3 regions of the Novosphingobium decolorationis genome follow, and region 1 is predicted to be linked to each of the others. Evidence: riboswitches for the same ligand, from Rfam matches in the RefSeq annotation. Region 1 holds a riboswitch; each other region holds the start of a gene.
What was found. Region 1 has a riboswitch for cobalamin ahead of HT578_RS14950 (cobaltochelatase subunit CobN). Riboswitches for the same ligand answer to the same signal wherever they lie in the genome.
Positions count from the first base shown of each region.

Region 2: another riboswitch for cobalamin. It lies ahead of HT578_RS19565 (TonB-dependent receptor plug domain-containing protein); the one in region 1 lies ahead of HT578_RS14950 (cobaltochelatase subunit CobN).
Region 3: another riboswitch for cobalamin. It lies ahead of HT578_RS04845 (hypothetical protein); the one in region 1 lies ahead of HT578_RS14950 (cobaltochelatase subunit CobN).

Region 1 covers NZ_CP054856.1:3,211,984-3,218,835, forward strand. The annotation lists gene HT578_RS14945 (glycosyl transferase) at 1-1,111, shown strand, start outside; cobalamin riboswitch at 1,259-1,450, shown strand; gene HT578_RS14950 (cobaltochelatase subunit CobN) at 1,554-5,693, shown strand; gene HT578_RS14955 (MotA/TolQ/ExbB proton channel family protein) at 5,690-6,139, shown strand; gene HT578_RS14960 (hypothetical protein) at 6,132-6,401, shown strand; partial or broken gene HT578_RS14965 (IS5/IS1182 family transposase) at 6,594-6,719, shown strand; gene betA (choline dehydrogenase) at 6,830-6,852, opposite strand, start outside.
Region 2 covers NZ_CP054856.1:4,206,967-4,213,818, reverse strand. The annotation lists gene HT578_RS19565 (TonB-dependent receptor plug domain-containing protein) at 1-1,746, opposite strand, end outside; cobalamin riboswitch at 1,857-2,058, opposite strand; gene HT578_RS19560 (cell wall hydrolase) at 2,322-3,473, shown strand; gene HT578_RS19555 (hypothetical protein) at 3,600-3,974, shown strand; gene mdh (malate dehydrogenase) at 4,431-5,393, shown strand; gene sucD (succinate--CoA ligase subunit alpha) at 5,508-6,398, shown strand; gene HT578_RS19540 (2-oxoglutarate dehydrogenase E1 component) at 6,590-6,852, shown strand, end outside.
Region 3 covers NZ_CP054856.1:1,063,278-1,070,129, reverse strand. The annotation lists gene HT578_RS04865 (PIG-L deacetylase family protein) at 1-394, shown strand, start outside; gene HT578_RS04860 (LuxR C-terminal-related transcriptional regulator) at 809-1,591, shown strand; gene HT578_RS04855 (cobyrinic acid a,c-diamide synthase CobB) at 1,607-2,986, opposite strand; gene cobO (cob(I)yrinic acid a,c-diamide adenosyltransferase) at 2,983-3,618, opposite strand; gene HT578_RS04845 (hypothetical protein) at 3,615-4,199, opposite strand; cobalamin riboswitch at 4,428-4,633, opposite strand; cobalamin riboswitch at 4,696-4,883, shown strand; gene HT578_RS04840 (TonB-dependent receptor plug domain-containing protein) at 5,107-6,852, shown strand, end outside.

The DNA of each region.
Region 1 (6,852 bases):
GGCATTGGCCGACAAGCTGGCCATGCCGCTGCCTGAGATCGTGATCATGAAGATGCCAGGTACTCTGCAGGCTGTGCTGCCGCCTGCGGCGCAGAAAACCGCGAAACTGATGCTGGCGGCAAACCGCATCCGCGATTGCGATGCCATCCTGTGCGCAGAGCGGACGAGCACGATCCTCAAGCGACTACCCGGCCACTGTCCTCCCCTGTTCCATATTCCACATGGGGCCGGCGATCGTGCCGTGGGTTTTGAAGACCGGTTCCGTCATTTCGACAAGGTCTTTGTGGCAGGGGCTAAGGACCGTGAGCGACTGATTGCCGGAGGACGCTGCACGCCGGAAAGGTGTGTGATCGGGGGGCCTGTAAAACTGGCGGCATCGATGCGGGCCGGCTTGAGGCCTCAGCCGCTGTTTCCCGATGACAGGCCTGTCATTCTCTACAACCCGCATTTTCATCGCCGCATGGGTTCGGGCCCTATCATGGCGCGCCGACTAGTGAATGCAGTCTGCGCATCGGATCGCTACAACCTTGTGATTGCACCGCATATTCGCATGGCACGGCACTGGAGCGATGCCCGAAAGCAGGCTTGGCAGGCACTCGCCGTGAAGGACCGCGTGCTTGTCGATCTGGGGTCGGAGCGGTCGGTGGACATGACCTACACAATGGCGGCCGACCTCTACGTCGGCGATGTCAGCAGCCAGATCTACGAGTATCTGGTTCGCCCGCGGCCGTGCTTGTTCATGAACGGCCACGATGCCGCATGGCAGGGCAATCCTGATTATGCGATGTGGGACTTTGGCCCGGTGATCGAGCCCGACGATGATCTGGAGAGGGCGATCCGAAATGCGTTTGAAAGCTGGCCCGCCTATCGTGCTTTGCAGGTAAAACGTACAGAGGCCGCTTTTGACGGAATCGTACGAGATGAGGCTGGCAATGCAGGCTTTGCAGGGGCGGAGCCGTGCCAGCGCATCGCCCACATGATCACCCATTATCTAAGCAATGCGGAACCGGTGAGGGCAACCCGGGAAGGACGAACGGTGCGATCTCATTGGGTCACGCCGGGCCATGATCGGGATTACACAGCAAAGGCTGCTCCAGGCGCATCACTTTAGCGCCAGCAGTGGCCGCTTTCCCGTCTTCATCGTGTACGAGCGGGTATGTGCCCGTCTTCCGCTACCGGCTTAAGTTCCTTTTCAAGCTTCACCAAGTTTGTGCAGCGGCCTGCCCCAGGCACACTCTGGACAAGACGCGGGGCTGCCGATATCCCACGCGGCGACGGTGCCTCGGGAAACCGGGGTGAAAAGGGAAGCCGGTTCCAATCCGGCGCTGTGCCCGCAACTGTGCGCGGTGAGCCTCGCGTCAATCCACTGGATCACTTCGGATCCGGGAAGGTGACGCGGACAGGGCTAAGACCCGCAAGCCAGGAGACCTGCCGTCGCCGTCGTCCATGCACTCGACCGGGACCAGTCGCAGGCATCGGAAGGTTCCGCCGTGACGACACCGTAGTTGGCTTGCCGTGCGATCCTGTTCGGGATTGCGCGGGGGAAAAGGTGTGTGTCGTTGCGCAAGGGTCTTGTCGCCGTGCTGCTGTTGGCAGTCGGATTGTTCGCCGTCTGGATGATCGCCGGGCCGGGTCTGGGCCCGAGGCGTGTGCTGTTCGGGCTCATCTCCGCCCGCAACTCGCAGGTCGCGGCGGACGCGGCCAAGGCGCTGATCGAGGCCGATCCGGGCACGCGTATCGTCCTGCGCACGCCCGAACAGGCGCGCGCCCTGTCCGACGACGAGATGGCCGGGCTCATGCAGGACGCCGACGGGATTCTCCTGGCCGGCGTCTTCGGGGACGACGCCGCGCGGGTGGCGCGGATCGTCAAGGCGCGCGGGCTCGACGTCCCGGTGCACGGCGTGAGCGTGTCGAGCGACCTTTCGTCGGCTCTCCTTGAGCGGATGGCGCACCGGACAGGATCGCCCAAAGCGGCCCGTGCGCTCCATGCCAAGGAGGAAAGCTACTGGCAGGCCCGCGGCACCGAAAACCTTGTGAACCTGTTCGCATGGCTGTTGGGCGACGCCGCCGAACGCAGGGCCGTGCCTGCACCACGGCCAATCCCCCCGATCCGCTTTGGCGCGCGCCAGGGCGCGAAGGACGCTCCGCTGGTCGTCGTCCTCGACTACGAGACCGGCGACCAGGCGGGGGACCGCGACACCCACAAGGAACTGTGCAAGGCCGTGGTTGCCAGGCACCTTGCCTGCCAGTCGCTGTTTGCGGACTGGGGAGCGCCGACCGCCGACGCGCTTGAGCAGCTCAAGGCGCGCCATCCTGCCGCGCTCGTGACACTGGCCGATTTCGCGCTGGGCGGCTCGGAGCGCGAGCGCGCCACCGCCGCGCTCGCGAGTCTGGGCGTTCCGGTCCTCAAGGCGATCCGCAGCGACAAGATGGGTGAGAGCGAATGGCGCTCCAGCGCCGAGGGTCTCCCCTCGAAAAGTGTCTACTACCGCATCGCCATGCCCGAACTGTCGGGCGCGAGCCAGCCCGCGGTACTGGCGCTCGCGGCGGCACCCCGGATCGATCCTCTCACCGGGATCGAGATCCGCCTGAGCCGCCCCGTCGCCCCTGAAATCGACGCGGTGGCCCGGCGGCTGGAGGGCTGGGTGCGCCTGCAGAGCAAGTCCAATGCCGCCAAGCACGTGGCGATCATCTATTACAACCACCCTCCCGGACGCCATAATATCGGGGCCGACAATCTCGACGTGCCCGCCTCGCTGCTCGAGATTCTGCGCCGCATGAAGGCCGAGGGCTATACCACCGGCCCCTTGCCGAAGAGCCCCGACCTGCTCCTTCGCCAGCTGCAAGATCATGGCATCAACCTGCCCGGCGACCCAGAGGCGCTGCGCCGGATGGGCAAGACCTCCGCGCTGCACCTCTCGCTCGCGGACTACCGCCACTTCTTCCAGGCTCTGCCCGATCATATCCGTGACGAAATGGTGGGCGGTCCTCTGTCCGCGCTGGCCGTGGACGTGCGCGAAGCGATCCGGGATCAGCGACCCGAGGCGGCGAGCGAGGCCGTCGACCAGGTCCTCAAGGATCTCGACTTCGTGATCGAGGGCACCCCCGGGGAGCGTGGGCGCAAGGCCAAACGTCTCTCCACGGACTTGCGTGCCGCCTATGGCCGCTACATCGCGGGCGAGCACGATGCGCGTGAAACACAGACGCTCACCCGCGCCTTGCAGGCGCTCGCGATAGAAGGAGTGGCAGGCTGGGGCCCGGCGCCCGGCAAAGTGATGAGCGTCGACGGCGGCTTCGTGCTGCCCGCGCTCCGGTTCGGCAACGTGCTGATCGGCCCCCAGCCCCCGCGCGGTTGGGAAACCGAGGAAGCGCTGCTGCACGCCAACCGCAGCGTGCCCCCGCCCCACCAGTACCTCGCCTATTACGAAGCGCTGCGCCGCAACTTCGGGCCGGACGCGATCATTCATCTGGGACGGCACTCGACCTACGAGTTTCTGCCCGGTGCCCAGACAGGTCTCGCGCGCGAGAGCTATTCGCGGCTTGTCGCAGGCGATGTCCCGGGGCTCTATCCCTATATTGTCGATGGTGTGGGCGAAGGGCTCCAGGCCAAGCGCCGGGGGCTGGCCGTCGTCATCGATCACCTTACTCCGCCGCTGGCCGCGACGCCGCTCTATGATGACCTGCTCGGACTGCGCCAGCTGGTCGAGAGCTACGAAAGCAGCGACAGTTCCTCCGACGGCGAGATGGCACGGCACCGCGCGCTCGAACGTATCCGGGCGAGCGTGCGCAAGCTGGGCATGGACAGCGCCATCGTCGCCGAGATCCGCGAGGAACGCGGGGATGACAGCGTTGCTTTCGAGCACATCGACGCCGAGCTTCTTGTCCACGAAACCGGGCACATGCTGACCCGGATGCAGGAGGACTTCATGCCGATGGGGCTCCACGTCTTCGGACGACCCTGGAACGACACGGCCGTAGACACGATGCTCCAATCCATGGGGGACCGCGAGGCCGAAGCGGCCCTGCGCGCCTCTCCAAAGGCTGAGATGGACGCTCTTCTCGCCGGGCTCGACGGGCGTTTCGTGGTTCCCGGGCCGGGCAACGATCCGCTGCGCTCGCCGCAGAGCCTGCCAACGGGACGCAACTTCTACGGCATCGATTCCAGCCTGGTCCCCGACCGCATCGCCTGGGATGTCGGCGCCGCCATGGCGCGCAGGCCCGCTCCCGCAAAAGGCGGCCGCGCGGTCGTGCTGTGGGCCTCGGACACGGTGCGCGACGGCGGTGTAACCATGGCCTTTGGCCTGTCGCTGCTGCGCGTCGAGCCGGTCTGGAACAGCCGGGGCATCCTGACCGGACTGAAGCGGCGTCCCGCAAGCCGGAACGCCCCGCGCGAGGACGTGACATTCGTGACCTCGGGGCTCTTCCGTGACCTTTATGGAGAGCAGCTCAAGTGGCTCGACAAGGCTAGCCTGCTCGCACTCGACGCGTCCTCGCGTACGATTGCGCACTCGCACCCCGAACTCGCGGACGCGCTTGAAAGCGCGCTGGCCCCGCTCGGTGAACTGCGCGCGCCGGGACGCGAGAGCCTGGCTGCAAACCGCATCGCCGCCGCCTGGGTCAAGACCATGACCGAGGACGAGAGCGCGCCCACACCCGAGCGCGCCCGCGCTGCCACGCTGCGCGTGTTCGGTCCGGCGTCCGGGGAATACGGCGCGGGCGTCAACCGGCTGGCCGAGCGCTCGGGTTCATGGTCGGATCGCAAGGCGGTGGCCCGGGTCTACCAGGGACGGATCGGCCACGCCTACGGTGTCGGCCTCGATGGACAAAGCCACGCGCTCGCCTTTCGCCAGCGACTTGCAGGGATCACGCAGACCTTCCTTGGCCGATCGAGCAACCTCTACGGACTGGTCGATAACAACGACGCCTTCGACTATCTGGGCGGTCTCAACCTTGCGGTGGAGCAGGCCAGCGGCAAGACCCCGGATGGCTATATCATCGACGCCAGCGATCCGAAGGCGCCCGACATGGCCCCGCTCAAGGTCGCGATCCTTACCGAGCTGCGCGCACGCCAGCTCAATCCGGCCTGGATCAAGTCGCTCATCCCGCACGGCTATGCCGGTGCGCGCACGATGAACTTCGCCTTCTTCGAGAATCTGTGGGGCTGGGAAGTGACCGATCCCAATCTCGTGCCGGATGCCATCTGGGACGATGTCTACCAGACCTACGTGAAGGATCGCCACGGCGTCGGCGTCGAGAGCTTCCTCGACGAACCCGACAATCGCCCGGTCAAGGCCAACATGCTCGCGGTCATGCTGGTCGCCGCGCACAAGGGCTACTGGAAGGCCGACGACGCGACGGTGGCCGATCTCGCACACCGCTTCGTTACCACGATTGCGAAAGCCGGACTTCCCGGCAGCGGGCACACCAGTCCCGATCATCCCATGTTCGGGTGGGTGCGCACCAAGGTGTCGCCGGTTGATGCCAAGGCGCTCGACGGCGTGCTCGCAAGGGCCCGGGGCGAAACCGCGTCGACCTCACAGACATCCCCCCCACCCCAAGAGATGCACGAGGTCCGCCCGCTCGACCGGCTTGCCGAAGCCGCCACCAGCGGCCCGGGCCTCGCGCTCCTGCTTGCCGTTCTGCTTGCCTTGTTCCTCACAGGCCTTGCCTGGAGCCGGAGACTACCTCGATGACCACGTCGCTCGACCAGGCCCTGCACGCACTTGTCGGCCTCCTGCTGTGGCCGGTGATCGCCGCCTTGCTGTCTCTTGCTTTCCTCGCGGTGCTCGACGCCGGGCTGGCACTGGGAGAGCGCGTGGGGGGCGCGGCGCGCCTTGCCAGGCTTAAACACGGCACCTTGGAAAACCTCGCCCGGCGACGTATCGCGCGATCCGATCTCCTGGCCAAGATCGGCCCGACGCTGGGCTTGATGGGAACCCTGATTCCGCTCGGCCCGGGCATTGCGGCGCTAGGCCGGGGCGACTTCATGGCGCTCTCGCAAGCGGTGACGACCGCGTTCGACACGACTATCGTGGGCTTGGCCGTGGGCCTTGTCGGCTATCTGACCGGGCGCCTGCGCCGCCACGGCTTTGACCTTCTGCTGAGCCGGTTGGAACAGGAGGGGGTCACCCATGCGTGATTTCACGTCGTCGCGCTTTCCCGAGGAACCCGATGCCGGACCGGACCTGCCCAACCTCGCGGATCTGATGCTGGTGTTCGCCACCGGCCTTATTGCCGCCCTGGCTGCGGCCAGCCAGCACGAGACGGCGCCTAGGCCCGTCGAAATGACGCAGGACACCTCCGCCAACACCCAGGGCCAGGTTGGCGACGGCCAGGGATTGGAAGCTGCAGGGCAAGTCTTCCGCGACCCTGCGACCGGCAAGCTCTACCTCGTCAGATAGCTTTGGTCTGCGACGCCTGTGCCGCTCAGGTGCAGTAGAACTCATGCCGGTTAGATACGTGCGTTGAACGGCTTTGTTGCGCAAATGTTTGAGGGATTCCGTGCGTAGATCCAGGCAGAAGATCGTGCTTGTCGAGATCCCTGCCAGCCCCGTTCCGGGCCGTTGCACCTGCTGATCGACAGCACGGGCTTCAAGCTGCTGGGCGAACGCATCATGGCTCGAGACTTTGATTGCCAGGTCGCCGAACTGCAATTCCGCGCCGCCATCCTCGACCGTTTCACCGCGCTCGGAAGCCCCCAAACTCAGCGTGTCGCGTGATCAATGCGTTCAAAGGCCAGCTGCTACCCTTTGGTTGATTTGCGCAACAAAGCCGAGGTCGTCCATTTTGGGATCAAGGGGCGATGACCCCTTGAGAATATCCCTGATCTTCAGCGCTGCGTGGTCTGCCAGT
Region 2 (6,852 bases), 990 kb from region 1:
GCGCAGGTTCACGACCGTGTTGCCTTCGACCCACTGGGCGTTGTCCAAATCATCCCAGCGCCCGCCTCCAACACGCAGTTCAGCGCCAAGGCGAAGCCCGCCGAACTCGTTCACGTCCCAGCGCTTATCGAGACTTACGGTCATGTTGTTCTTCGCACGCCGCGCAAGGCGATACCCCGTGGTCCCGTTCTTTGCATCAAGATAGGTGTACGCAAGGTTCAGGTCGAAACCTTGCCAGTCATGGACCTGCATGGCCACTTCCAAACCCTTCGCTCGCGCGCGGGAGATATTGAAATAGGCCCCTTCCCAGGTATAGAAATCAATTGTCCTGTATTCGATCTGGTTCTTGGCCTTGCGATCAAAGTAGTTCACGGACAGCACACCGTGGCCTTCCGCGAAGGGCTGTTCGATACCCACGTCCCAGCTCTTCGACGTTTCCGGGTCGAGCTGCTGAGAACCGATATTAGTGAATAGCTGGTAGAGCGACGGCGCCTTGAAGCCCTCGCCATAGCTGGCCCGGATCACAGGCCCTTCGTCACCCGCAAAGGCATAGACGCCATTCGCGGCAAAAGTCGTGCGGTCCCCGAACTGCGAATTGTCATCGTAGCGCAGGCCACCATTGAGCGTGAGGCCGGTGACCGGGCGCAGCGTCAGATTGGCAAAAAGGCTGTCGATGCTCATCGAGTCGTTCGAAGCTGAGACTACCCCGCTATAAGTAAACGCGCCATTGAAGTTCTGCTTCTCCGTCTCCGCACCGACCAGAACGCTGACAAACGTAATCGGTGTAAATTCGAGCTGCCCCTCGAAGCGCTCTGTTTTGCCGTTGGTCTCGTTCGTGCCATTTTCCCTTGCGTCCGAGATGCGGCGCGTGTCGACCACGCCATAACCCACGCGCGCGTGCAGGCGGTCATCGAGCCCGGCGTAGCGGATGTTGGCATAGCCCGTCAGATCGCGCTTGAACCCGACATTGAGCGCGTCGGCTCCGGTATTGTCGTAGTCGTAGTTGGCGCGGGTCCAGAAGGTGCCGCCGTCGATGGAGAGGCCCTCGGTCAGTTCCACCTGCGCGCGGGCATTCAGGCTCTTGCTTTCAAAGCCGTCCTTCTCGGTGGCGCCGCGATCCTCGTTGAAGGCGGAATAGCCATCGCCCTTGAGCCAGTTGCCGCCCACCGTCAGGCCGACCGGGCCGACCAGGCCCGCTGCCGAGGCCGAGACCTGGCGGCGATCACGCCAGCCATATTCAGCGCTCGCGCGGCCGTGCCACTCTTCCTCGGGACGCTGGGTGACAAGGTTGATGACACCGCCGATGGCCCGGCTGCCGTAGAGCACGCCCGAGGACCCGCGCACCACCTCGACCCGGTCGAACTGGGCGATGGTGAGCGCACCGAAGTCAAAACCGCCGCCCACGTCGCCCGGATCGTTGACGCGCACGCCGTCGATCAGGACCAGGCTCTGCGCGTTGTCGGCGCCGCGGATGAACACGCTGGAAGGCTGGCCGAAGCCGCCCGAATTGGTGACCTGCAGGCCCGGCAGGCGCGACAGCACTTCGCTGGCGGTGGTCGCCTGGGTGCGCTCGATGTCCTCGCGCGTCACCACGCTGACCGACTGGCCGACCTGGCTGAGCGGGACCTCGGTGCGCGTCGCGGCGACCACGATCGTCTCGTCGAGCGGTCCGGCCTCGGCGGCCTGCGCACAGACAGGTGCGAGGACCACGCCCAATGCGGCGCCCACGAAATAACGGCTCTTCATGTCATACCCCTTCCGGAACCCCCTGAACGTGTGGCCGTTCATGGCGGAAGGATCGCGCCGGTCCCGAAGTGGCGCCCCATACCGCTGCCCTCCGGTCCCCTCGCCCGGTTTGCAAACGACGACCCCGGGCAGGTCTCCTGGCTTTCCGGATCGATGCATCCCCGTCCGGCCTTCCCGATTGCTCAGTGGCGCGAATGGAGGGGATGCTCCCCGGTCACAGTTGCGGGGGCAGCGCCGGAGTTGCAACCGGCTTCCCTCTTAGGCCTGCCCCCGCGTCAACGCGGGCAGGCAACCCGTGGCGTGCGCGCGGCCTTTAGGTGCGCCATGGGGAAATTGCAACTCAAAGACCTCTCGCCCTGCAATCCTTGCGCGGAACCATCTTGGCAGCTTGCAGAGGCTTTCTTAAAGCCTTTCCCCTAATCTGACGAACCTCGATCCATGTACCGAGGTGGGACGCGCCTCACAGGCGTGACCGCGACCCACGATGCGTATTGTATAGAGAGTGCCGCCAACGCTCGCCCCCCTGCCCGATATGGGGAGGGGGCAGGCGAACCAAGGATCCGGAACGAAACCCCATGTCGCGCGTGCCTGCCCTGCCCGATTTACGCGATGGCCGCCCTGCCGACTTCCAGGGGCGCTTTGCCCGCAAGCGCCGGGCCCGCCGGTTCACCACCCGCACCGCCGCACCGCGCCGCGCCTATACCAGGCGGATCGGAACCGTACTCTCGTTGGCCGCCCTGACCGCCTTTGCCATGCCCGGCACCTGGGAGCGCTTCCGCATCGCCAACGCCGCCACCCAGCACCACACGCCCGATCCGATGCCGTTCGAGCAGGCGGGGGCCAGCTTCCCGGGCTCGGCGTTCTACTATCTCGAAGCGGACAAGGCCGTCCAGGGTGATGGCCTGGCGGGCACGATTGTCGGGCACGCCATCGGCCAGAACCCTACGGCACAGCCCCTCCACGTCCTCGACCTGCCCTTCACCAGTTCGCCGACCGACCGCTCCCGCGCGCTGCAATGCCTGACCAGCGCGATCTACTACGAAGCCGCGAGCGAGCCCGACGCCGGACAGCGCGCCGTCGCCCAGGTCGTCCTCAACCGCCTCGCGCACCCCAGTTATCCCGACACCGTGTGCGGCGTTGTCTACGAAGGCTCCGAGCTCGCCACGGGCTGCCAGTTCTCCTTCACCTGCGATGGCTCCCTGTCCCGTCGTCCGGCGACCTACTTCTGGAACCGCGCCGAAACGGTGGCGAGGGGCGCGCTGTCGGGCGATGTCTATGCCCCCGCCGGTCTCGCGACCCATTACCATACGCTTCAAGTGGCGCCGTACTGGGCCTCCAGCCTCCAGCCCCTGACGACCATTGGCGCCCACCGGTTCTACAGCTTCAAGGGCGCCGCCGGCCGTGCGGCCACGTTCCGCTACTTCTATACGGGTATGGAACCGGCAAGCGAACGCCGCAGAACCGCGGCCGATGCCCTGACGCCCACCACCGAAACCCAAAGCGATCCGACCGTGATCCAGCAAGCCTACGAGGACCTCGCGAGGGCGCTCATCCCGCCACCTGCGGTCGGCACATCGGGGAGCGCCCCCCTGTCCGCGACGGCTTTCCCGTCTGAGCCGGCGGCCGATGGACTTCCCGCAGGCGCCCGCGTGCGCCCCGAATATCGCAACTCGGGGCGCTGGATCGAACACGACCGCAGCACTCCGAGGCCTCCCGAGGCGCCGTAAACCATTTGGAAACCATAGCCCCACACAAAGACTTAGCGCCTTGAGTGATAGGGATTCTCTAACGGACCCGCTCTTACGGAGCAGAGGAACCGGACTCTGGAGAAACGGAAAGGCCTCGACCACAAAATGGCAATACGCTTCGCAGCTGCGAAAGGACGAGCCATCCCCTTCCTCGAACGCATGCAGTGCGTCTCGGCCCCGCTCGACAGCACCAACGACAACGCCGACCGCAAATGCCGCTCAGGCTCGATCGACGTCTCGATCGTCTCGCGCGAGTTCGACCGGACTCCCGCGCCCGCGAACGACGAGACCCTTCTGGCCGAAGCGCTTCAGCACTTCGCCCGGCACGGCCTGTCCGCGGCCGAGCATGCCCGCCACAACGCCCAGGCCGCGCGCCTCGTGGGCGATACGCGCTCGTGCACCTGGTGGATCTCGATCTGCCGCCAGCTCGACCGCCGCATGGCCGAACAGTTTGAAAGCCACCTCGCCACCGGCTTCTGAAGCCTTCCGGCAAACCGCCCTTCCGAAGCCCCTTTGCCCTACGGCCGAGGGGCTTTTTCGTGCCCCCGCCCCGGAGACGCAAAGCAACAGACCGACGCCACGGGGCGACTCGGACCATCCATCTTGCGAGCATCGCACAAGCCCTGCACACTTGCGCAACGAACTTGGCCTAATCCGGACCGCCGGGGCCATCCGGCCAGGCCTACGCCGCCCGCCCGGCATACGGAAACCCGCCGAAATACGTTCCCAAAACCGCAGCAACACGCCTTAATGCAATTGCGAACTATTATCATAAAAACCTCCGAATTCGGCGGTTCTTGCGCCCTTTCCCGGTTGCAATGTCCCCCCGAGAGGACTAGGGCCGCGATTGCAAGTACCCGGTGCCTGCCTTTCGCGGGATGAAGCAGGCTCCCTTTTCGTCCGTCAATCCCGCCTTGGGAAGGACAAGCACGCATCATGGCACGTAAGAAGATTGCCCTCATCGGCGCCGGCAACATCGGCGGCACCCTCGCGCACCTCGCGGCGCAGAAGGAACTGGGCGACGTCGTCCTGTTCGACATCGCCGAAGGCATTCCGCAGGGCAAGGCACTCGACCTGTCGCAGTGCGGTCCGGTTGAGGGCTTCGACGCCCAGATCACCGGCACCAACGACTACGCCGACATCGCAGGCGCCGACGTCATCATCGTCACCGCCGGCGTGCCCCGCAAGCCGGGCATGAGCCGCGACGACCTGCTCGGCATCAACCTCAAGGTCATGAAGGCCGTGGGCGAAGGCATCAAGGAGCACGCTCCCGAAGCATTCGTGATCTGCATCACCAACCCGCTCGACGCGATGGTCTGGGCGCTGCGCGAATTCTCAGGGCTCCCGCACAACAAGGTCGTCGGCATGGCCGGCGTTCTCGACTCGGCCCGCTTCTCGACCTTCCTCGCCTGGGAGTTCGGTGTCTCGGTCCGCGACGTCACCTCGTTCGTGCTCGGCGGCCACGGCGACACGATGGTCCCGGTTGTCGACTACTCGACCGTCAAGGGCATCCCCGTTCCCGACCTCATCAAGATGGGCAAGACCACCCAGGAGCGCATCGACGCCATCGTCAAGCGCACCGCGGGCGGCGGCGGCGAGGTTGTCTCGCTGCTGAAGACCGGCTCGGCCTTCTACGCTCCGGCCGCCTCGGCGATCTCGATGGCCGAGAGCTACCTGCTCGACCAGAAGCGCGTCCTGCCCTGCGCCGCCTTCCTCGAAGGCCAGTACGGCGTTGACGGCATGTACGTCGGCGTTCCCGTCAAGATCGGCGCCGAAGGCGTCGAGGAAGTCATCGAGATCGCTCTCGACGACACCGCCAAGGCAGGCCTGCAGGTCTCGATCGACGCGGTCAAGGAACTGGTCGCGGCCTGCAAGGGCATCGACGAAACGCTCGCCTGAGCAAATACACTTGTGTGTTGCGGACCGGAGCCTCTGGTCCGCGACATACATTACTCCTAGTACACCGGACCCCGGCCTTTGAGGCCGCTCCAGCCCAGGAACAGGAATAACCCTATGTCCATTCTCGTCGACAAGAATACCAAGGTCATCACGCAGGGTATGACCGGCAAGACCGGCAGCTTCCATACCCAGGCCGCGCTTGACTATGGCACCCAGATGGTTGCCGGCGTGACCCCCGGCAAGGGCGGTACCGATCACCTGGGCCTGCCCCAGTTCGATACCGTGGCCGAGGCCAAGGCCGTCACCGGCGCCAACGCCTCGTGCGTCTATGTTCCGCCCTCGGGCTGCGCGGACGCCATCCTCGAAGCCATCGATGCCGAGATCGAACTGATCGTCGCCATCACCGAGGGTGTTCCCGTGCTCGACATGGTTCGCGTGAAGCGCGCCCTTTCGGGTTCGAAGTCGCGCCTCATCGGCCCCAACTGCCCTGGCCTGCTCACCCCCGGTGAGTGCAAGATCGGCATCATGCCCGCCAACATCTTCTCGAAGGGTTCGGTCGGCGTGGTCTCGCGCTCGGGCACGCTGACCTACGAAGCCGTGTTCCAGACCACCAACGCGGGCCTTGGCCAGACCACGGCCGTCGGCATCGGCGGTGACCCGGTCAACGGCACCAACTTCATCGACGTCCTCGAGCTCTTCCTCGCCGACGACGAGACCAAGTCGATCATCATGATCGGCGAAATCGGCGGCTCGGCCGAAGAGGAAGCTGCACAGTTCCTCAAGGACGAAGCCAAGCGTGGCCGCAAGAAGCCGATGGCCGGCTTCATCGCGGGCCGTACGGCGCCTCCGGGCCGCCGCATGGGCCACGCAGGCGCGATTGTCTCGGGCGGCCAGGGCGGCGCCGAAGACAAGATCGCGGCGATGGAAGAAGCCGGCATCCGCGTGGCCGCCAGCCCCTCGCTTCTGGGCGAGACGCTGGTCGAAGCCATCAAGGAAGTGGCCTGATCCTATTTCCGGTGGAGGCGGCCTCTCGGTTTTTCCGGGGTGCCGCCTCCACACGGCAACAAACACAAGGCGTCCAAACGCCGACAGAACTGTAATCCCACTGCCGCGCCTTCCTCTCCGGCCCCCGACAGTGTCCCAAAACTATTCCTCCATGCGCCGCAGAGACGATACTGGCGTGAAAAGGTGATTCCATGGGCGACGAAAGTTTCGAGTTCACCCCCGATACGGGCCTTGACGGCCCCCAGCAGGGACCCAGCTGGCAGCGCAAGAACTGGCCCCTCGTCGGCGCCGAGTTCGAAGACGACCTGACCCAGGGCCTCGATCCTTCCGCTCTGCGCATGGCTGTCGAGAAGGCCGCCGGCAAGGGCGGCGCGAAGGTCGACCAGAAGAGCATCGACCAGGCGGCTGCGGACTCGATCCGCGCCATGATGCTCATCCGCACCTACCGCGTGCG
Region 3 (6,852 bases), 2.1 Mb from region 1:
GGTGGAGGAGGTCGCGCCCGATACCCTGTTCCTGCCTTTCGTGGGCGACATCCATCTCGACCATCAGATCGCCTTCTTGGGGGCAATGGTCGCTGCGCGACCGCGCAACGCGAGCGTCCCCAAGCGCATTCTGTGTTACGAGACCCTGTCCGAGACCAACTGGCTGTCCGCGCCCGTGACACCGGCCTTCGTGCCCAACTGCTACGTCGATATCGGCGCGACGCTCCAGCGCAAGCTCGATGCCTTTGCCCTGTTCGAAAGCCAGCTCAAGCCGTTTCCCGATGAGCGTTCGCTCAAGACGATCGAGAGCCTGGCGGTAGTACGCGGCTCGACTGTCTTTGCCAAGGCTGCGGAGGCGTTCGTTGTCGTGCGGCAGATCGAAGGGCGTTCGTAGGTCCGCCGCGCGTGACCGCGCGGGCGCGGGAGGCCCGATCGACTCGTCGAGTCGTTTCCTTTCGGTATCAAAATATTTCTGAAGGGGTATCCTATTCCACTCTGAATCTGAGGTATTTCGCGTATTTTTACGGCAATTGTATAAATGCGTAGACTTGGCATTAACTATGTGGTTTACTTATTCTCATGAAGTGCAGTCGCAAGATGACGTAATGTAAAAAAATAATATACAATATCTGCGCATGGCCGCGTAATGCGTCCAGATTATCTCGACAAGTTCGCGCCGCTTGGGTGGTGGCACTTGGAGAATGGCAGGTATGATCTTCTTGTGCGTCAAATCTTGCTTGTTTTTGTAATTTTCATGTCTGTTCAGAATTTGAATGGATGATGAAGGGGCAAATTTTCAAGTGCGGTCTTGGGTCGTCCGTATTTCCATATTAGGGAGAGAAAGGCGATGACATCTCTTGATTCCGTAGTGGATGTTTCCATCATCGGTTTTACTTCACTCATACGTGAAGGTATCGGCAAAATACTTGAGGGAAGTGAGTTTGCCTGTGCGAAATGCTTTCCCTCATGCGAGGATGCGCTGACCGACGAACAGGCGTCGAACCTCGATCTGGCCATTCTCGACCTCGCCGTTCTGGAAGGCGACATCGATAATCTTCACCCCTTGAAGGAGCGCTTTCCCGGCCTTCGCATCGCGGCGCTCGTGGACTGCTTCAACTTTGGTCAGATGGTCGATGCCTTCAATCGCGGCGTCGATGCCTACCTTCTCAAGGAAATCGCTTCCGACCCGCTATTGGGGTCGCTGCGTCTCGTCCATCAGGGGGAGAAGGTCATGCCCACCGCGCTGCTCGAACATCTCGCGCACAAGCGTCCGCTGATCGAGGGGGAGGCCGAGATCAAGGTCGAGCTGGGCGAACTCTTGTCCGAGCGCGAGATCGATACGCTGCACTGTCTGGTGATGGGCTACCCCAACAAGGTGATCGCCTATCGTCTCGATATCAGCGAGGCGACCGTGAAGGTTCACGTCAAGGCGATCCTGCGCAAGCTCATGGTCCAGAACCGTACTCAGGCCGCGATCTGGGCGGTCAACCAGGGTCTCGTCCTGGCCAATGGGCGTTTCGCCGATGCGGACGCCGGCGAGGTGGTGCCGTCCGAGGATGCGACGCCGCCGCTGGTAGCCATGGCGCACTGAAGGGGCGCAAGGCCGTCAGGCCCTTGCGGGTTGCGGCGTGCGACCGGTGCTGTCGGCAGGACTTTCGGCACCGGCGCGCGTTGCGCTTTTCTGGAAAAGCAGCGCCGTCGCATCCGGGGCGGATGCGAAGTAGAGGTGCATGTAGGTAGCGGTGAGACGACCGCTTGCAAACACGTCTTCACCGGCGCGGCCGCGCGGCGAGCGCGATTGCGCGATCGGCGACAGCGACGTTTCCATGGTCGAGTAATGGAAGGTGTGGCCGCGCAGGCTCCCACCCTCAAGGGCGACCTCCTGAAGTCCGAGCGCGGCGAGGCGCGGCTGCAGCGCCGCGTGGCCGGGTAGCAGCCCGGCCATCGGAACAGATGCGCTCTCACGCGGGGCAAGGGTCTCCAGGCAAAAGAGCATGCCCCCGCACTCGGCAAGTATGGGCTTGCCTGCGCGGTGGTGGCTTTGGAGGTCCGTGATCAGGGGCGTGTTGGCGGATAGGCGCTGGGCGTGGAGTTCGGGGTAGCCTCCCGGTAACCAGACCGCATCGCAGGCGGGAAGCGCCGTGTCCTCCAGTGGCGAGAAATAGACAATCCGTGCGCCAAGCGCTTCGAGACAGGCGATGTTGGCGGGGTAGATGAAGCCGAATGCGGCATCGCGGGCGACGGCGATCGTGTGCCCCTCCAAGGAGCGCGCGGGGACTGGGCGTCTGGCCGGGGCGGAAAAGGTGACGGCTTCGGGCAGCCAGTCGGCGCCATCCGGGAGGCTGGCCGCGGCCCGGTCAAGGCGTGCGTCGAGATCGGCAATCTCGTCGGCCTGGAGAAGGCCCAGGTGGCGCTCGGGAAAGGCCAGGTCGGGATCGCGGGCGAGGGCGCCCAGCCAGGCGATGCCTTCGGGCAGGCTTTCTTCCAGCATTTCGCCGTGACGCGCACTGCCCACCCGGTTGGCCAGGACGCCCAGGAGGCGCGTGTCGCTGCGATAGCGGGCGAGCCCCAGCACCAGTGCGCCGAAGGTCTGCGCCATCGCCGAGCCGTCGAGCACGGCGAGAACCGGCAGGCCGAACCGTGCGGCGAGGTCGGCGGCGCTGGGGTCTCCGTCGAAAAGGCCCATGACCCCTTCCACCAGGATAACGTCCGCGTCCTGTGCCGCCTCATGGAGCAGGCGTCGGCATTCCTCCTCGCCGACCATGAACAGGTCGAGCTGGTGGACCGGAGCCCCGCTCGCCCGTTCAAGGATCATCGGGTCGAGGAAATCCGGCCCGCACTTGAAGACGCGCACGCGCCGCCCAGCACGCCGGTGGCGGCGGGCGAGGGCGGCGGTCACCAGCGTCTTGCCCTGGCCCGAGGCTGGGGCGGAGACGAGCAGGGCAGGGCACTGCGCACTTTCGGTTGCGGGGCCGCAGGGGCTCACAGGTCGATCCCGACCTGCGCACGCACGCCCGCGCGAAAGGCGTGCTTTTCGTCGCGGATGGCGCTGACCGTGTCGGCCAGTTCGACCAGTTCCTCGTGCGCCGCGCGGCCAGTGATGACCACGTGCTGCATGGCGGGGCGGCCCCGGATTGCGGGCAGGATCTCATCCAGTTCGAGGTAGCGATACGTGACGAGGTAGGTCAGTTCATCCAGCACCACCAGGGAGATGTCGGGATCGGAGAGGGCGGCCCTGGCCTTCTCCCAGCCCGCCCGTGCGGCGGCGATGTCGCGCGCACGGTTCTGGGTTTCCCAGGTGAAGCCCTCGCCGCAATTCTCCCAGGTCACGCCGTCCTGGCGCGAGAGAAAAGCGCGTTCGCCCACGTCTTCCTTGCCCTTGATGAACTGGAACACCGCGGCCTTGCGGCCATAGCCGAGCGTACGTGCGACCATGCCGAAGGCGCTGGAGCTCTTGCCCTTGCCGTTGCCGGTCAGGACGAGCACCAGGCCCTTGTCGATCCTGGCCGCCGCGATCCGCGCGTCGACCACCTTCTTGTGCTTGGCGGTGCGCACCTTGTGGCGGCGCTCCTCCTCGCTCAGCGTGGCGGTTTCGGGTTGGCTGGAAGCCTCGCTCACCGCGCGGCCTCGCGGCGCAGGTCGGGGCGTGCGCTCAGGGTGAGCGCCCAGAGGGCTGCGGCAATACCGCTCCAGGTCAGCGAGGCGACCAGGGCGCGCGGGAAGTAGCGTGCGAAGCGGGGCGCGAATTCGGCCAGCGTCGGGTCGGGATAGCGTCCGCCCAGGAAGTAGAAGCCGCCGCTCGAGCAAAGGTGCGCGACGACCGTTGCGCCGCCGACGAGGAGCGCCATGGTGGGAAGCGAGGAAAGGCGCTCGGGCAGGTTGGCGGCAAAGCGTCCGGACATCCACATCGCCGCGTAGGCGGGGACCAGCATGGCGTAGGCGGGCGTGTAGCAGAAGTCCGAGACCCCCAGCACCGACATCGAGACGACGTCGATCGCGTAGGCAAGGCCGAACAGGCCGGCAAAGCCCGCCGCACGGCGCACGAAGTAGCCCAGGACGAAGAAGCTGGCGACCGCGGTGCTGGGCACATGCTCCATGTGCGTCAGCGCATGCGAGCGGGTGAGCAGCATGACAGCGGCGAGGATGGCGAAGATCGTCCACTGGAAGCGGGTCGAGGAAAGGGCAGGGGAGCGGTGCATGCGGGGTATCTCCTTGCAGAAAAGGGGAAAGGTGCGCTGGCGCGCGCCCATGCAAGGACACGGCCAGAGGAAGCCGACAAAACGGGCCTTGGCTGGAAAACGAAAAAAAGTTCAGCAGTACGGCATGAATTTCAGGCTCCCTTCGAGGCGACACACGAATGTCGTCCGCCAAGGGGTATCCCCGCAGATCGCGAGGCCCTCGTCCGCCCGGTTCATCCCGCCCGCGCGAAAAAACGACGGCATCGGGCCGGTTTCCTGACTTCCCGGTTCACAGCGCGTCTTCGCCGCCTTCTCGGGAGATCCCTCCCAATGGCATGTGGCGATGCGCTCCCCGGTCACAGTTGCGGGAGCAGTGCCGGCCCAGATCGCCTCCTGGCGACCTTTCCGGACTTCCCGATTAAGCCCTCTCGGGCACCCGTTGCGCCCCCACGATTAGGCGACCATCGTCTTTCCCGCAAGTATATTGCACTTGCGCAGCGGGCAACGGACCTATAGTTCGCGGGCCCAAGCGACAGGTTCCCCGCAAGGGGATCAAAAGGGAACCGGGTGCAAGACCCGGGCTGCCCCTGCAACTGTAAGCGGCGAGCCATCCGGCCAATCTGCCATTGGGACATGCGTCCTGAGAAGGCGGTCGGAGCGCCCTGACCCGCGAGCCAGGAGACCTGCCTGACGCCGTCGTTCTTCATCCGGGCAGGGTGCACCGGGTGTTCGAGGGCCGCGCCGTCACTGGTCAAGGTCATCCCTCGCGTAGCGACAGCCACCGCCTTGCCGGATGCGATCCGGGCAGGGGGCGTCGGGTCGTGCGCTCTTCTCGAAAGCAGAAGATCTGCGATACGGCGGTTCCTTGCCACAACGGAGCGCAAGCGGCGGGCAAACCGTTGTTTGCATGAAGGGAATTGTCCCGCCCGTGTTGAAGTTTTCCTATCTGGCCGGAGTTTCGGCCCTCGTTTTCCCGCTGTCCGTCCTCGCACCTTCCTTCGCCCATGCAGAGGAAGCTCCTCCGGGTACGATCTACGTCAGCGCCTTGCGCACCCCGGTCGCCGCCGAGCGGGTTTCCTCCAGTGTCACCGTGCTTGATGAGGAGGCTATCGAGGACGCGCAGACTTTCTCCGTCACCGACATCCTGCTGCGCACGCCCGGTGTCTCGATCTCGCGCAACGGGGGGTACGGCACCAGCACCAGCCTGCGCATCCGCGGCGCGGATGATGGCACCACGGTCATGGTGATTGACGGCATGCGCCTGTCCGATCCCTCCTCGACGGCGGGCGGCGTCAACGTCTCCAACCTGTTCCTCGACGATGCCGAGCGCATCGAGATCCTCCGTGGGCCGCAGTCGATCCTGTGGGGCAGCAACGCCATCGGTGGTGTCGTCAATGTGACCACGCGGCAGGCGTCCCAGCCGCTCGAAGGCAGCTTTGCCGCCGAGGCGGGCTCCAACCAGACCGTGTCGGCCCGCGCGGGCGTGGGCGGCACGAGCGACCTTGTCGACTGGCGCGTGGCGGGCTCCACCTTCCGCACCGACGGCATCTCGGCCCGTTCAAGCGGGACCGAGGATGACGGCTATCGCCGCACCTCGGCGAGCGGGTCGGCCCGCTTCAAGCTGGCCACTGACGTGTCGCTGGACCTGCGCGGCTACTGGTCGGATGCGCGTTCGGAGTTCGACGGGTCTTCGGGCGATACGTATGCGTTCGGCACGACGCAGGAATGGTCGGGATATGCCGGGCTCAACTTCGGCCTGTTCGATGGGCGCCTCGTCAACCGGCTTGCGGTCACGCAGACGACCTCGGATCGCGAGAACTTCGATCCTGAGCGTGACATCCGCCAGATCACCTTCGACGCGCATGGCCGCCTGCGCCGCTTTGAATACCAGGGCACCTTCACGCTGAACGAAGCCGTGCAGCTGCTCTTCGGCGCCGAGCGCGAAGAGCAGCGCATGACCACCGCTTCGCCCGGAAACAGCCTTGTGCCCTATGAGCTGACGCGCCACGCGGTCGATACCGACAGTCTCTACGGCCAGTTGCGCGTGACCCCGCTCGAGGGGCTCACGCTCGATGGCGGCGTGCGCTACGACCACCAGTCGCGCTTTGGGGGCAACACCGTGGCGAGCGCGGGCGCGGCCTACTCGCCCAACGACGGCGTGACCGTGGTGCGCGCGAACTATTCCGAAGGCTACAAGGCGCCTTCGCTCTACCAGATGTTCTCGGCCTATGGCGTCGCTGATCTCGAGCCCGAGCAGGCCAAGGGCTGGGAAGTCGGGATCGAGCAGGGGCTGGGCGAGATCCTGCGCGCCTCGGCCACCTGGTTTGAGCGGCGCACGACCAACCTCATCAACTTTGCCTATTGCCCGAGCGGCGCCGACCAGCCCGAGGTCTGCTACATTCCGGGCACCGACACCACGCGCTTTGGCTACTATGCCAATGTCGACAAGGCGCACGCGAAGGGACTGGAGCTGGCCGCGACGGCGCGCCTCGGCGTCTTCTTCGCCGATGGCAACTACACCTGGACCAATGCCGAGGACCGCACGCCCGAGGCTTCGACGTATGGGCGCCAACTCGCCCGCGTACCGCGCCATACCGCCAACGTCGAGGGCGGTGTGGACGTTGCGGGGGTTCGGGCCAGTGTCGCCGCGCGCTATTCGGGCAAGACCTTCACC